Regions from separate parts of the Azospirillum sp. A26 genome, predicted to be linked through region 2. Evidence: riboswitches for the same ligand, from Rfam matches in the RefSeq annotation. Region 2 holds a riboswitch; each other region holds the start of a gene.

Region 1 (4,274 bases), on a different replicon from region 2:
TCATGCCCCCCATGCCCATGCCGAGGCTGTTCTGCCAGGAATAGGGCTGCACCGCGCCGGTGTCCATCCACACCACGTCGTTGCGCACGCCGAGCAGCGTCGTCCAGGCCGGCGACCAGGCGGCCTCCCACTCGGCGAAGGTGCCGAGGCGGTTGCGGGTGCCGTCCTTGACGTTCCAGTAGGTCAGCGGACTCATCATGCTGCTGCCGGCCACCGGGTCCCACCAATCGTCGAGATGGGTATGACGCAACTCGGTGCCGACGCGCAGGGTGTCGCGTGCCGACAGCGGCAGCGTCGCCTTGAGCGAATAGCCGGCGTCGGTGGTCAGCGTGTCCATCGGCATGCCGCCGCCGGCGCTGCCACCCTTGTCCTCCAGGAAATTCATGGTGTGCCGCGTCCGCCGCCAGTTGGCGCGGGCGTCGAGCGTTCCCCAGTCGAAGGCCCCTTCGTACCGGCCGTTCAGGAAGACGGTGCGGTTGTCGGTCAGATCCATGCGCTGGGTGGGAAAGCCCTGGTAGGGCATGGTCTGGATGCCGCCCTGCAGCGTAACCTGATGCCCGTCGCGGCGCGCCCCGAACGTCACCGCATTGTCCTGCATGTTGTAGAGGGTCGAGCGGACGGTCTGGCCGTTGCCGGCCTTGTAGTTCCCGGCCCGGCTCCAGGATCCGCTGTAGCCCAGGCTGAGGCTGTCGGTGGCGACGGACGCCTCGGCGGCCCCCGTCACGCCGCGGCCGTTGGACCGGTAGGAGGCCGACAGCTTGCCCTCGCTGTGCACCGCCTCGCCCGCCGGAGCGAAGACCGGAGGCGCGCTTTCGGCGGCGATGGTGCCGGCGATGCTGTCGCCGCCGGCGCTGACCGGCGTGATCCCGGCCAGGACCTCGATCTTGGACAGGCGCGTCGGCGTGATGGTGGACAGCGCCGGGTTCATCTGGTTGGGGCAGGCGGGGGCAATGGGCGCACCGTCGACCAGCACATTGACGCGGTCGGCACCCAGCCCGTTCAGCGCCGGCAGGCTCGACACGCCGCCATTGCCGTAGAGGCTGACGCCTGGCAGGCCGCGCAGCAGGGCCGCGACATCGCCAGTGGCGGGCCGACGGGCGGCCAGCCCATCCCCGCCCAGGGTGGTGCCGGCGGCCAGGGCATCGTCCGGGCCTGCGATCACGGAAATCGCCGGAAGCGATTGGGCAAGCGGCGTAACGGTCTGGGCGGAGACAGCGACGGGGAACAGTGCGGTGAGGGCAGCACCGGACAGCAGGGCAGCGCGCAGGGCGCCGGCCGCGGCGAAACGCAACATCATGAGATATCTCGATCTGAGGCCAGCCGAACACGGCCCCACGCCATCGGCGCGAAGAATGTGCAAGGCTGCAAACAGGGAAGGTCGGCAAGGGTGGATCGCCGCGAGGGACATCCCGCACGGCGATCCCGCAACTCCGGCCTCAGACCGGTGGCGCGCGGGCCTGGAGGGTGGAAAGGAACCAGCCGGCGGCGATCACGTCGCCGGGCAAGACTTCCGGGCTGTGGCGCCCGACCGACGCGCGCGTCATCCGCAAATCCGGCGGCGGCAGCGCCAGTCCGCCGATCAGCGGACAGAGCGGACAGGAACCGCCGGACATCAGCAGATCGCCTTGGCCCAAATCGCTCTCGTCGCCTGCCGGATCGCCTGCCATTCCGTGGTCGTCCATTACCACGGTCTTGAACCCGTCCGGCGTGCAGATGACGATCCGGCTGCTCTCGGCCGCAGTGGCGGATGCGATGACGGCGGGCATCCAGGCCCAGGCGACGACCTGCAACAGCAGCGCAATCGCACCGGCCGCAAGGCCGGCCCGTCGCGTGGGTCGCAGTCTGTCCTGGGTCGCGGTCATGCCGATCCGTGCATCGATCCATTTTGCGTGCAATCGCACGCATTGGGTGCGGGACATTAACCGAAGTGCCGCACTCGGGATCAGCGGCATTTTCCCGCAGGGCCCAGATCCGACGCCCGGCTTCGATGCCCGGTTCTGACGGCGAACTTCTCCTTGCAGACCGCAGGATGGCACGATATGTAACGTTATAACATAACATTTTGAATATGGACTCTCCGATGCTTTCGTTCGTTCGCAAAGCTTGACCGGGGGCGCCGCGTCGCTCATGAATGGTCCCGGTTCTGGTTCTTCCGGTGGTTCGCCGCCGGAAGCTAAGAGGGAACCCGGTGAGCCGCCGACCCTGCAAAGGGGAATGCGGTGAGGCCGGGGCTGCCCCCGCAACTGTGAGCGGTGAGCCGTACCGTCATTTCAAGCCACTGGCGCCCATCGGCGCTGGGAAGGCCCGACGGAACGGCGACGACCCGCAAGCCAGGAGACCTGCCAGCACCACAACGAAACGTCCTCGGGCGGGGTGTCCCGGTGGAACGCTTGCCATGCGTGTGCCCGGACTCCGCTCCGGTCGCGTCGCATGCTCCGCAAGACGTCCGCCATGCCTCCCCGTCCGCAAAGACAGGAAGCACGGATGGCGTCAGCACCCTTCCCCACAGAGGAACCGGTCCCTCCCCCCGCCATCACGGTGGAACGGTTGAGCTGCCGGCTGGCCGACCGCATGGTCCTGTCGGACATCGGCTTTTCGGTTCCCGGCGGAGAAATCCTCGGCATTCTCGGGCCCAACGGCTCGGGCAAGACCACGCTGCTGCGCTGCCTCGCCGGCCTGCAAACCCCGTCCGCCGGCCGGGCCGTCATCGACGGCGACGATCCGCGCGCCCTGCGGCCGGTCGAACTGGCCCGCCGGCTGGCGCTCCAGGCCCAGGATTCCACCGCCGCACTCGGCTTCACCGTGCGCGACGTGGTCGGCATGGGGCGGCTCGTCCACCGCCGCTCCCCTTTCGCCGGGGCCGGGGCGGAGGACAGCGCCATCGTCGAGGACGCGCTGGACCGGCTGGAACTGTCCGGGCTGGCCGGGCGTGCGGTCGAACAGCTGTCGGGCGGCGAGCGCCAGCGGGTGATGATCGCCCGCGCCCTGGCCCAGCGTCCACGTATCCTGCTGCTCGACGAACCGACCAACCATTTGGACATCCACCACCGTTTCGCCGTGCTCGACCTCGTGCGCGCGCTCGGCATCACCGTGGTGGCGACGCTGCACGACATCGAGTTGGCGGCCCGCTGGTGCGACCGCATCCTGCTGCTGGCCGACGGACGGCTCCAGGCCGATGCCGCGCCGGAGGAGGCGCTGACCCCCGACCGGCTGACCGCCGTCTACCGCGTCGCCGCGACGGTGGACCGCCGCCCCCAGGACGGCCGGCTGCGCATCGACCTGTCGCCCCTGACGGAGTCACCACGATGAGACGCATTCTCCGGGGCGTTCCGCCTTTTGCCCTGGCCCTCGCCCTGCAAGCCGGCGCCGCCCTTGCCCAATCCTATCCGGTCGAGGTCGCCAACTGCTTCCAGACCGCCCGCTTCGCCGCGGCGCCGAAGCGGCCGATAGTCCACGACACCAACATGACCCAGACCATGCTGGACCTCGGCCTCGCCGACCGGCTGGTCGCCGTTTCCGGCATCGAGGGGGTGGAGCACCGGCTGGTCGCCGCGCCGGGCGTGGTCGCGGCGCTGCCCCGGCTGCCCGACCGCGCGCCGACGCTGGAGGCGGTGCTGTCGGTCAATCCAGACTTCCTGTTCGCCGGCTGGAGCTATGGCTTCAACGAGGCGCGCGGCTTCACCCCGGCCCGGCTGGCCGAGATGGGCGTGGCGACCTACACGCTGCGGGAAAGCTGCATCCGCATCGGCCCGCGCGAGCCGATCGGCATGGATACGCTCTATGCCGATCTGCTGGCGCTGGGCGCCGTCTTCGGCGTGACGGAGCGTGCCGAGGCCATGGTCACCGATTTCCGCCGCCGGGTCGCTGCCGTCACCGAGCGTGTCGGTGCCGTCGCCGACCGGCCGCGCGTGATGTATTGCGACCAGTGCCACACCGACGCGGCCCCCTTGTCGGTGGGGCGCGAAGGAATGACCAGCCTGCTGATGGAGCTGGCCGGCGGGCGCAACATCTTCGATGACATCCCCGACAGCTATGTCCGGGTGAGCTGGGAGGAGATGGTGCGGCGCGATCCACAATGGATCATCGTCAGCGCCCACCGGATCCCGGCCGAGGACGCCATCCGCCATCTGACCTCGGCACCGCAACTGGCCGACGTCGAGGCCGTGCGCAAACGGCAGTTCATCGTGCTGACCTATGCCGAGCAGACACCCTCCACCCGCAATGTCGAGGCGCTGGAGCGGATGGCGCGGACCCTGCACCCGGAGCGATTCACA
Region 2 (4,274 bases):
CCGCCGCGACCTCGACCCTACCTTGGGCCAGCGCGGTCGCCAAGACACGGATCTCCTCCAGCTTCTGCACCGCGAAGGCCAGCCAGGAACGGACCTCCTCGTCCAGCTTGCGCTCGTTGGCGAGGTCGACCGGCACGTGCAGCAGCGAGCAGGACGGCGCGATCCACAGCCGCTCGCCCAACGTCTTCGCCACCGGTTCCAGCCAGTCGAGCGTCGCGCCGAGGTCGGTCTTCCAGATGTTGCGGCCGTTGACGACGCCGAGCGAGACGACGCGGTCGGCCGGAAGCGCCGCGATCAGCGCCTCGACCTCGTCGCGGGCGTTGATCGCGTCGAGATGGACGCCCTGGACCGGCAGCGCACAGGCGAGCCACAGATTGTCCTGGAGCTGGCCGAAATAGGTGGCCAGCTGCAGCTTGACCGCACCGGTGTCGAGTGTCCGGTAGGCCTGGGCGAAGGCGTCCCGCCACGCCGGCTCCAACTCGGTCACCAGGATCGGCTCGTCGATCTGCACCCACTCGATGCCCTGGTCGGCCAGTGCCGTCAGCAGCTCGACATAGACGGGGAGCAGGCGGGGCAGCAGCGCCAGCTTGTCCGAACCGTCCTTCGCCTTGCCCAGCGCGAGGTAGGTGACTGGGCCGATGATCACCGGCTTGGCCTTGACGCCCTGTGCCTTGGCCTCGGCGAGCTGCTCCAGCAGGCGGGACGTGTCGAGTGCGAAGGACGTCGCCGCGTCGAACTCGGGGACGATGTAGTGGTAGTTGGTGTCGAACCACTTGGTCATCTCGCCGGCGGCAACGCCGCCGCAGCACCCGCCATGCTCCTCGGCGGTCTCGGCCGAACGGCCGCGCGCCACGCGGAAATAGTTGTCCAGGGCGTCGCCATGGAAGCCGCGCACGCGCTCAGGCAGGTTGCCGAGCGTGAAGCTCATGTCGAGGACCTGGTCATAGAAGGCGAAATCGCCCACGGGAACGAGGTCGAGCGCGGCTTGATCCTGCCAGTGGCGCTTGCGGAGGTCGGCGCCGACCTGGACCAGTTCGTCGCGGGAGGACGCCCCCTTCCAATAGGCCTCCAGGGCGAACTTCAACTCGCGCTTGGCGCCGATGCGGGGGAAACCGAGGGTATGGGTCGTTGCCATGGGGTTCGCCTTGAAAGGAGAAATCGGCTCGGACCATACGGACTTCATTCCATGAATGAAAAATGGTATGATTTCATCGTTCAATAAATTTCATTCATGGGTTTCTCTAGGCCGAGGTGAGCATCGTGGCGATCCTGGAACGCATCCATCTGTCGATCATCCGCGAGGTCGATCGCCATGGCTCGCTGACGGCGGCGGCCAGCCGGTTGAACCTGACCCAGCCGGCGTTGAGCCACGCCATCCGCAAGCTGGAGGAGCAGTTGGGCGTGGATGTGTGGTATCGCGAGGGGCGCAGGCTGCGACCGACCCAGGCCGGGGAGTGGTTGCTGGCGGTCGCCAACCGCCTTCTCCCGCAATTGGCCCATGCCGAAGAGCGCCTCCTGCAATTCGCCCAGGGCGAGCGTGGGACCCTGCGCATCGGGATGGAATGCCATCCGTGCTATCAGTGGCTCCTGAAGATCGTCGCACCCTATGTCGATGCTTGGCCAAGGGTCGATGTGGACGTCCGGCAGAGGTTCCAGTTCGGTGGCATCGGCGCGCTGTTCGGCCACGAGATCGACATGCTGGTAACACCCGACCCGCTCTTCAAGCCCGGGCTGTGCTTCGAGCCGGTGTTCGACTACGAGCAGGTTCTGGTGGTCGGGCCCCGGCACCGCCTGCGCGGTGCCGCGTTCGTCGAGCCGGAGCAGATGGCGGACGAGGTCCTGATCACCTACCCGGTGGCCCCCGACCGCCTCGACATCTATACCCAGTTCCTCATGCCGGCCGGGATCAGTCCGCGGCAGCACAAGCCGATCGAGACCACCGACATCATGCTGCTGATGGTGGCCCACGGTCGCGGCGTCGCCGCCTTGCCTCGCTGGCTCGTCGAGGAGCAGAGCGCCAAATTCGAGGTGCATCCGGTGCGTCTGGGCCGGGATGGCGTCGCCAAGCAGATTTTCCTTGGCTTCCGCGAGGCTGACGCGGAGATCGGTTATCTGCGTGGATTCATCGATCTGGCACTCGCCCATCGTAGCGACAGGCCGGACCAGGCATAACCCGGCGCTCGGCAGCCACCTGTCATCCACCCGGCCGGAAGCTGCCGATGGCGTTGCGCAGGCCGAGCGCGATAGTCCGGTGGTCCGCCGCGTCTCCGTCTGGTGTCAGCCAATGGTCGACGCCGCCGTCCTGGTGCAGCACGAATTCGGCGATGCAGGGGTTTGCTGGTTGGCCGGCTTCGGCGCGGGCCTGTTCGACAAGGGCGCGGGCGATCTCCCGCAGCGTGTCCGCCGCCGCGATCAGTCCGGTGGCGTCGAGCGGAGCCGACGTTCCACGCAGGGACCAGCGTCCCTCCGCCGCCGTCAGGACGAAGGGGGCCGACCGTTCGACGGGAGCCGGCGGCATTGGGCGCCGCCGGAACGCCAGACGGACGAGATTGGACGGACCGGACATCGGCTTGGACATCGGCTGCGGCACCCCTCGCTTCCCCAAGGACGACAATGGGGGCGGGAATGGGGACGGATACCGGCACGGCGCGGAAAACTCCGGCGCCGCCGCACCCGCCGGGACACCCCGCCCGACTCGTGTTCGACGGATCCGGCAGGTCTCCTGGCTCGCGGGTCACAGCAGGCACGTCCGGCCTTCCCAATGCCGACCCATCCCGGAACGGTGGGGGCATCAGTGACGCTGGAACGACGCACCTGCTCTCCGCTTACAGTTGCGGGGGCAGCGCCGGCCTCATCCATCCTCATGACGAGGATAGGGGTTCACCGGCTTCCCTCTTAGCCCCGGACGCCCTGAAGCGAACGGGGACCGTATCCGCCCGGAACGGTAGGGGGCGTGCCTTATGGCGTCAAGCACGAGCGTCACCTCGGGCATCTTTCGCAAACTTCGCAGAACCGCATGCGAGGCTTTGCCAATTTTTGCCAGTTTCCGCCTGATTCCCGCTGATCATCAGCGTATCTTGCGAATGCTCAGGACAGGATGAGGACTATCCCCAGCATGGACGACCGCCGAGACGACGCCGAGACGATCTTCGCCGCCGAGTTTCCCCCGGCGACGCGTGAGCAATGGCGGGCCCTCGTGGAGAGGGGGCTGAAGGGTGCGGCCTTCGAAAAGCGGCTGGTCACCCGGCTGTACGAGGGTATCGCCGTGCAGCCGCTCTATACGGTCGAGGATTGGGCAGCGGCCGGCGATCCCTCCGGTTTTCCGGGATTCGCCCCCTTCACGCGTGGTGGCCATGCCGGCGGGGCTGGGCCGGATGGCTGGGATATCCTGACCGAACATGACATCCCGGATCCCAAGGCGGCCAACGCCGCGATCCTGACCGACCTGCTGCGCGGAGCCACCGCCATCCGGTTGCGCTTCGATCAGCTGGATCGTCCAGGCATTGCCATCGACCGGCTGGACGATCTCGACCGCGCACTGGCGGACGTCTATCCGGAGATGGTGCCGCTGTCGCTGGACGCCGGGGCCGACGCCGTCGCCGCGGCGGTGCTGCTCACCGCCCTGTGGCGCCGCCGTTCGGTCTCTCCGGACAAGGCGCGCGGCGCCTTCAACGCCGACCCGATCGGGACACTGGCAGCGACCGGAGCGCTGCCGGGCAGCCTGGAAGCCGCCCTGGCCGGCACGGCGGCCTTGGCCGCCTGGACCGCAGGCAGCTTCCCGCAGGTGACTGCGGTCGGGGTGGACAGCTCCCCCTGGCACGACGCCGGGGCCACCGAGAGCCAGGACCTCGCCGCCGCCATGGCGACCGGCGTCGCCTATCTGCGCGCGCTGACGGCGGCTGGGATGGACATCGATACCGCCTTCCAGCAGATCGCCTTCACCCTGTCGGTCGGCTGCGACCAATTCCTCTCCATCGCCAAGCTGCGCGCGGCGCGGCGCCTGTGGGGGCGGATCGGCGAGGCGTCGGGTGCATCGGAAGCGGCCCGCGCCATGCATCTGACCGCCCGCACCGCGCGGCGCATCATGGCGCGGCGAGATCCTTGGGTGAACATGCTGCGCACAACGGTGGCGGGCTTCGCCGCCGGAGTCGGCGGGGCCGACGCGGTGGCGGTGCTGCCCTTCGACGCGGCGCTCGGCGCGCCGGACGAGTTCGCCCGTCGCATCGCCCGCAACAGCCAGATCCTGCTGAAGGAGGAATCGTCGCTGGCCCGGG
Region 3 (4,274 bases), on a different replicon from region 2:
TAGAGGTGGTCGACCTTGTAGAGCCGGCGCAGCATGGTGCGCTCCAGCACCAGCCCGACCGCCCCGACCGCCAGCGGCGCCAGCACCAGCGCCCCCCAATAGCCGATGCCGAGGTAGGTCAGCAGCAGCCACGCCACGAAGGCGCCGACCATGTACAAGGCGCCATGCGCCATGTTGACGACATTGAGCATCCCGAAGATCACCGCCAGCCCCAGGCTGAGCAGCGCATAGAAGGAGCCGTTGATCAGGCCGAGCAGAAGCTGGCCGAACAGGGCTTGCGGCGGAATGCCGAACAGGTGCGACATCGGACTGTCCTCTCCCGCTCACACGCCGAGATAGGTGTGCAGCTTGTCCATGTTGGCGTGGAGCTGGTCGTTGGGGATCATGTCGACCACATGGCCTTCCTCCATCACGTAATGGCGGTCGGCGATGGTGGTGGCGAAGCGGAAATTCTGCTCCACCAGCACGATGGTGAAGCCGCGCTGTTTCAGGGCGCGCACCGCGACGCCGATCTGCTCGATGATGACCGGAGCCAGCCCTTCGGTCGGCTCGTCCAGCAGGATCAACGTGGCACCGGTGCGCAGGATGCGGGCAATGGCCAGCATCTGCTGCTCGCCGCCCGACAGCCGCGTGCCCTGCGTCGAGCCGCGGCCCTTCAGGTTGGGGAACAGCTCATGGATTTGCGGGACCGTCATCCCGCCCTCCCTGACCACCGGCGGCAGCGTCAGGTTCTCGTCCACGCTGAGGCTTGAGAAGATGCCGCGCTCCTCCGGCACATAGCCGATGCCGAGGCGCGGGATTTTGTGCTGCGCCATGCCGATCAACTCGCTGCCCTGGAAGCGGATCGAGCCGGTGCGCTTGCCCATGATGCCCATGATGGCGCGCATGGTCGAGGTCTTGCCGGCGCCGTTGCGGCCCAGCAGCGTCACCACCTCGCCCTGCCGCACCTCCAGGCTGACGCCGTGCAGCACATGGCTTTCGCTGTAGAAGCCGTGCAGGTCGGCGATCTCCAGCATGGCCGTCTTGGTGTTCATCCCGTCAGGCATGTCCGGTCCCCATATATGCTTCCATCACCTGCGGGTTCTTCGAGACGACCTCGTACGGCCCCTCCGCCAGGATCTCGCCGCGGCGGAGCACGGTGATGGTGTCCGACAGGTGGGCGACGACCGACAGGTTGTGCTCCACCATCAGCACGGTACGGTCGGCGGCGACGCGCTTGATCAGGGCGGCGGTGCCCTCGATGTCCTCATGGCCCATGCCGGCCAGCGGTTCGTCGAGCAGCATCACCTCCGGGTCGAGCGCCAGGGTGGTGGCGATCTCCAGCGCGCGCTTGCGGCCATAGGGCAGCTCGGCCGCCAGATGGCCGGCCCAGGGGGTGAGGTTGACCGCCTCGATCAGCTCCAAAGCCCGGTCGTGCAGGTCGTGGAGCGACGATTCGGACTTCCAGAAATGGAAGCTGGTGCCGAGCGGCCGCTGGAGCGCGACGCGGACATTCTCCAGCACGCTGAGGTGCGGGAAGACGGCGGAGATCTGGAAGGAGCGGACCAGCCCCATCAGCGCGATGTCGGCCGGCTTGGTGCGGGTGATGTCGCGGCCCTTGTAGAGGATTCGGCCGCGGGTGGGGTGAGGAACTTGGTCAGCAGGTTGAACACTGTGCTCTTGCCGGCGCCGTTCGGGCCGATCAGCGCGTGGATGGTGCCGCGGCGAACCTGAAGGTTCACATCCCGAACCGCCACGAAGCCCTTGAACTCCTTCGTCAGACCACGCGCTTCCAGGATGATGTCGTCGTTCGGTGCGGCGTTCATCGGTCGCGAATTCTCCTCCCGTTCGTCCTTATGTCCCGGGCATATGCCCGGCGGCCGCCGTGCGGCGGGACGTTTCACCGATTGTTGTACGCACGAAGCATGCCACATGCGGGGTCGCTTCGGCCGGGCCGCCTGACCCATTGTTTCTCCGCGGGTTTCGCTGCGGCGTCCTCCCCCTGGCCGACACCCTTGCGTCGGAAAGTGTCGGATCCCTGGACACTCTGTCTACAAAACATGACAGCATCCAAAGTGTCTGCATGCAAGATCGTCCGTGTGGCAGACGCCTTATTGTGGGCTTGCCAAACGGGCGCGGCACTGCGATGGTGGCTGTCCAACGGTGCCCTGCCCGTCCTGACGGGCGGCGGGGATAATAGGGAATGCGGTGCGGAGCTTTCCGGGATCCCCGGAAGCGCCAATGCCGCGGCTGCCCCCGCAACTGTAAGCGGCGAGCATCCCGTCCATCATGCCACTGGCCCTCCGCGGCCGGGAAGGCGGACGGCGATGCAGCGACCCGCAAGCCAGGAAACCTGCCGGCGGACTTGACCGACCTTTTCCAACCCCGCCGGGTGTGGCGGGAGAACAAGGATGTTTTCTATGAATGCCCGTTCGATGAACGCCGCTGCCGCCAGTTCCGCGACCCGCAGCGCCGCCCAGACTGCGGTCGCCGCCTTTGCCGCGATCCTGCTCGGCAGCTTCCTGCTGTACGGCGTCGGCTTCGCCCAGCCGCAGCAAATCCACGATGCGGCGCACGACGCCCGTCATTCCTTCGCGTTCCCCTGCCACTAAGCAGCGGGTCATGGATTTGATCCGGCGGCTGTTCACAGCCGCTCTGGTCGCGGGCGTGCTCTCCGGCACGGCCGCTTCCGTCGTTCAGCAGGCGACGACCGTCCCGCTGATCCTCGAAGCCGAGAAATACGAGGTGGTGACCCCGCCTCCCGCAACCGCCGCGCCTACGACTGCCGCTCCGGCTGGGGCTCCGGCCGCCAGCCACGCCGAAGGCCACCAGCATGGCCCCGTGCGCGAGATCGGCGAAGGCGTGCCGGTCACCCTGGACGAGGCGATGCAGCGCATCGGCCTGACCATCGCCACCAACCTGATCGCCGGTGTCGCCTATGCGCTGCTGCTGGCGGCCGCGATCCTGCTGGCCGGCCGGCCGGTCGATGCCCGCCGCGGGCTGGTCTGGGGCATGGGCGGCTTCGTCGCCGTCTCGCTGGCCCCGTCCTTCGGTCTGGCCCCGGAGCTGCCGGGCATGGCCGGGGCCGAGCTGGAGCTGCGTCAGCTTTGGTGGCTGACCGCCGCGGCCGGTGCCGGCGTCGGCATCGCCACCCTCGCCTTCGCCCGCAACCGTCTGGTCATCGCCGTCGCCGTTCTGGCCGCAGCGCTGCCCCATCTGATCGGCGCCCCCCATCCGGAAAGCGCCGAGGGTGCCGTTCCGCCGGAACTGGCCGCCCGCTTCGTCACCGCCTCGCTCGGATCCGCCGCCCTGTTCTGGGCGATCCTCGGCTCCGTCTGCGGCTGGCTGATGAGCGGCGTGGTCGAACCGGCCGAACGGCAGCCGGCCCTGCGGGTTCAGCCCGGCGCGCGTTAAGGAGGCTCCATCCCATGTCCGCTCTTGCGAAAACGGCCGCCGGCAAGGTTCCGGCGACCGTCATCACCGGCTTCCTCGGCGCCGGAAAGACCACGCTGATCCGCGGCCTGCTGGAAAAGGCCGACGGCCGCCGGCTGGCGCTGATCATCAACGAGTTCGGCGATGTCGGCATCGACGGCGACATCCTGCGCGCCTGCGGCAACCCGACCTGCACCGAAGACGACGTGATCGAACTGGCGAACGGCTGCCTGTGCTGCACCGTCGCCGACGACTTCGTCCCGGCCATCGAGAAGCTGCTGGCCCGCCCGGACCCGCCCGAGCACATCGTGATCGAGACCAGCGGCCTCGCCTTGCCCAAGCCGCTGGTCCAGGCTTTCAACTGGCCGGCGATCAAGACGCGGGTCACGGTCGACGGCGTCATCGCCGTGGTGGACGCCTCGGCCGCCGCGGAGGGCCGCTTCGCCCCCGATCCGGCCGCGCTGGAGGCCCAGCGCGACGCCGCCGGCACCGTCGACCACGAAACGCCGATCGAGGAGGTGTTCGAGGACCAGCTGCTCTGCGCCGACCTGATCGTCGTCAACAAGACCGATCTGCTGGCCGACGGCGACCTCGCCCGTGTCGAGGAGCTGATCCGCGGCGCCCTCGCCCACACGGTCGGCCGCGACGCCAAGCTGGTCCGTGCCTCCCAGGGTGCGGTCGATCCGCTGGTTCTGCTCGGTGTCGGTGCGGCGGTGGAGGACGATCTTGCCAACCGTCCCAGCCATCATGACGGTGAAGAGGGCCACGACCACGACGACTTCACCAGCTTCGTGATGGAGTTGCCGGCGCAGCCCGATCCGGCCGCCCTGGCGATGACGCTGGAGAAGGTCGCCGGCCTGCAT

What was found. Region 2 has a riboswitch for cobalamin ahead of ABNQ39_RS37000 (hypothetical protein). Riboswitches for the same ligand answer to the same signal wherever they lie in the genome.
Region 1: another riboswitch for cobalamin. It lies ahead of ABNQ39_RS17080 (ABC transporter ATP-binding protein); the one in region 2 lies ahead of ABNQ39_RS37000 (hypothetical protein).
Region 3: another riboswitch for cobalamin. It lies ahead of ABNQ39_RS33535 (CbtB domain-containing protein); the one in region 2 lies ahead of ABNQ39_RS37000 (hypothetical protein).

What each region holds. Positions count from the first base shown of each region.
Region 1 is NZ_CP170473.1:579,198-583,471, forward strand. It holds gene ABNQ39_RS17070 (TonB-dependent receptor) at 1-1,297, opposite strand, end outside; gene ABNQ39_RS17075 (DUF2946 family protein) at 1,437-1,862, opposite strand; cobalamin riboswitch at 2,128-2,361, shown strand; gene ABNQ39_RS17080 (ABC transporter ATP-binding protein) at 2,485-3,309, shown strand; gene ABNQ39_RS17085 (ABC transporter substrate-binding protein) at 3,306-4,274, shown strand, end outside.
Region 2 is NZ_CP170478.1:220,333-224,606, reverse strand. It holds gene metE (5-methyltetrahydropteroyltriglutamate--homocysteine S-methyltransferase) at 1-1,135, opposite strand, end outside; gene ABNQ39_RS37005 (LysR family transcriptional regulator) at 1,261-2,172, shown strand; gene ABNQ39_RS37000 (hypothetical protein) at 2,195-2,578, opposite strand; cobalamin riboswitch at 2,696-2,946, opposite strand; gene ABNQ39_RS36995 (methylmalonyl-CoA mutase family protein) at 3,116-4,274, shown strand, end outside.
Region 3 is NZ_CP170476.1:574,182-578,455, reverse strand. It holds gene ABNQ39_RS33550 (branched-chain amino acid ABC transporter permease) at 1-305, opposite strand, end outside; gene ABNQ39_RS33545 (ABC transporter ATP-binding protein) at 324-1,046, opposite strand; partial or broken gene ABNQ39_RS33540 (ABC transporter ATP-binding protein) at 1,039-1,805, opposite strand; cobalamin riboswitch at 2,124-2,354, shown strand; gene ABNQ39_RS33535 (CbtB domain-containing protein) at 2,400-2,591, shown strand; gene ABNQ39_RS33530 (CbtA family protein) at 2,602-3,393, shown strand; gene cobW (cobalamin biosynthesis protein CobW) at 3,408-4,274, shown strand, end outside.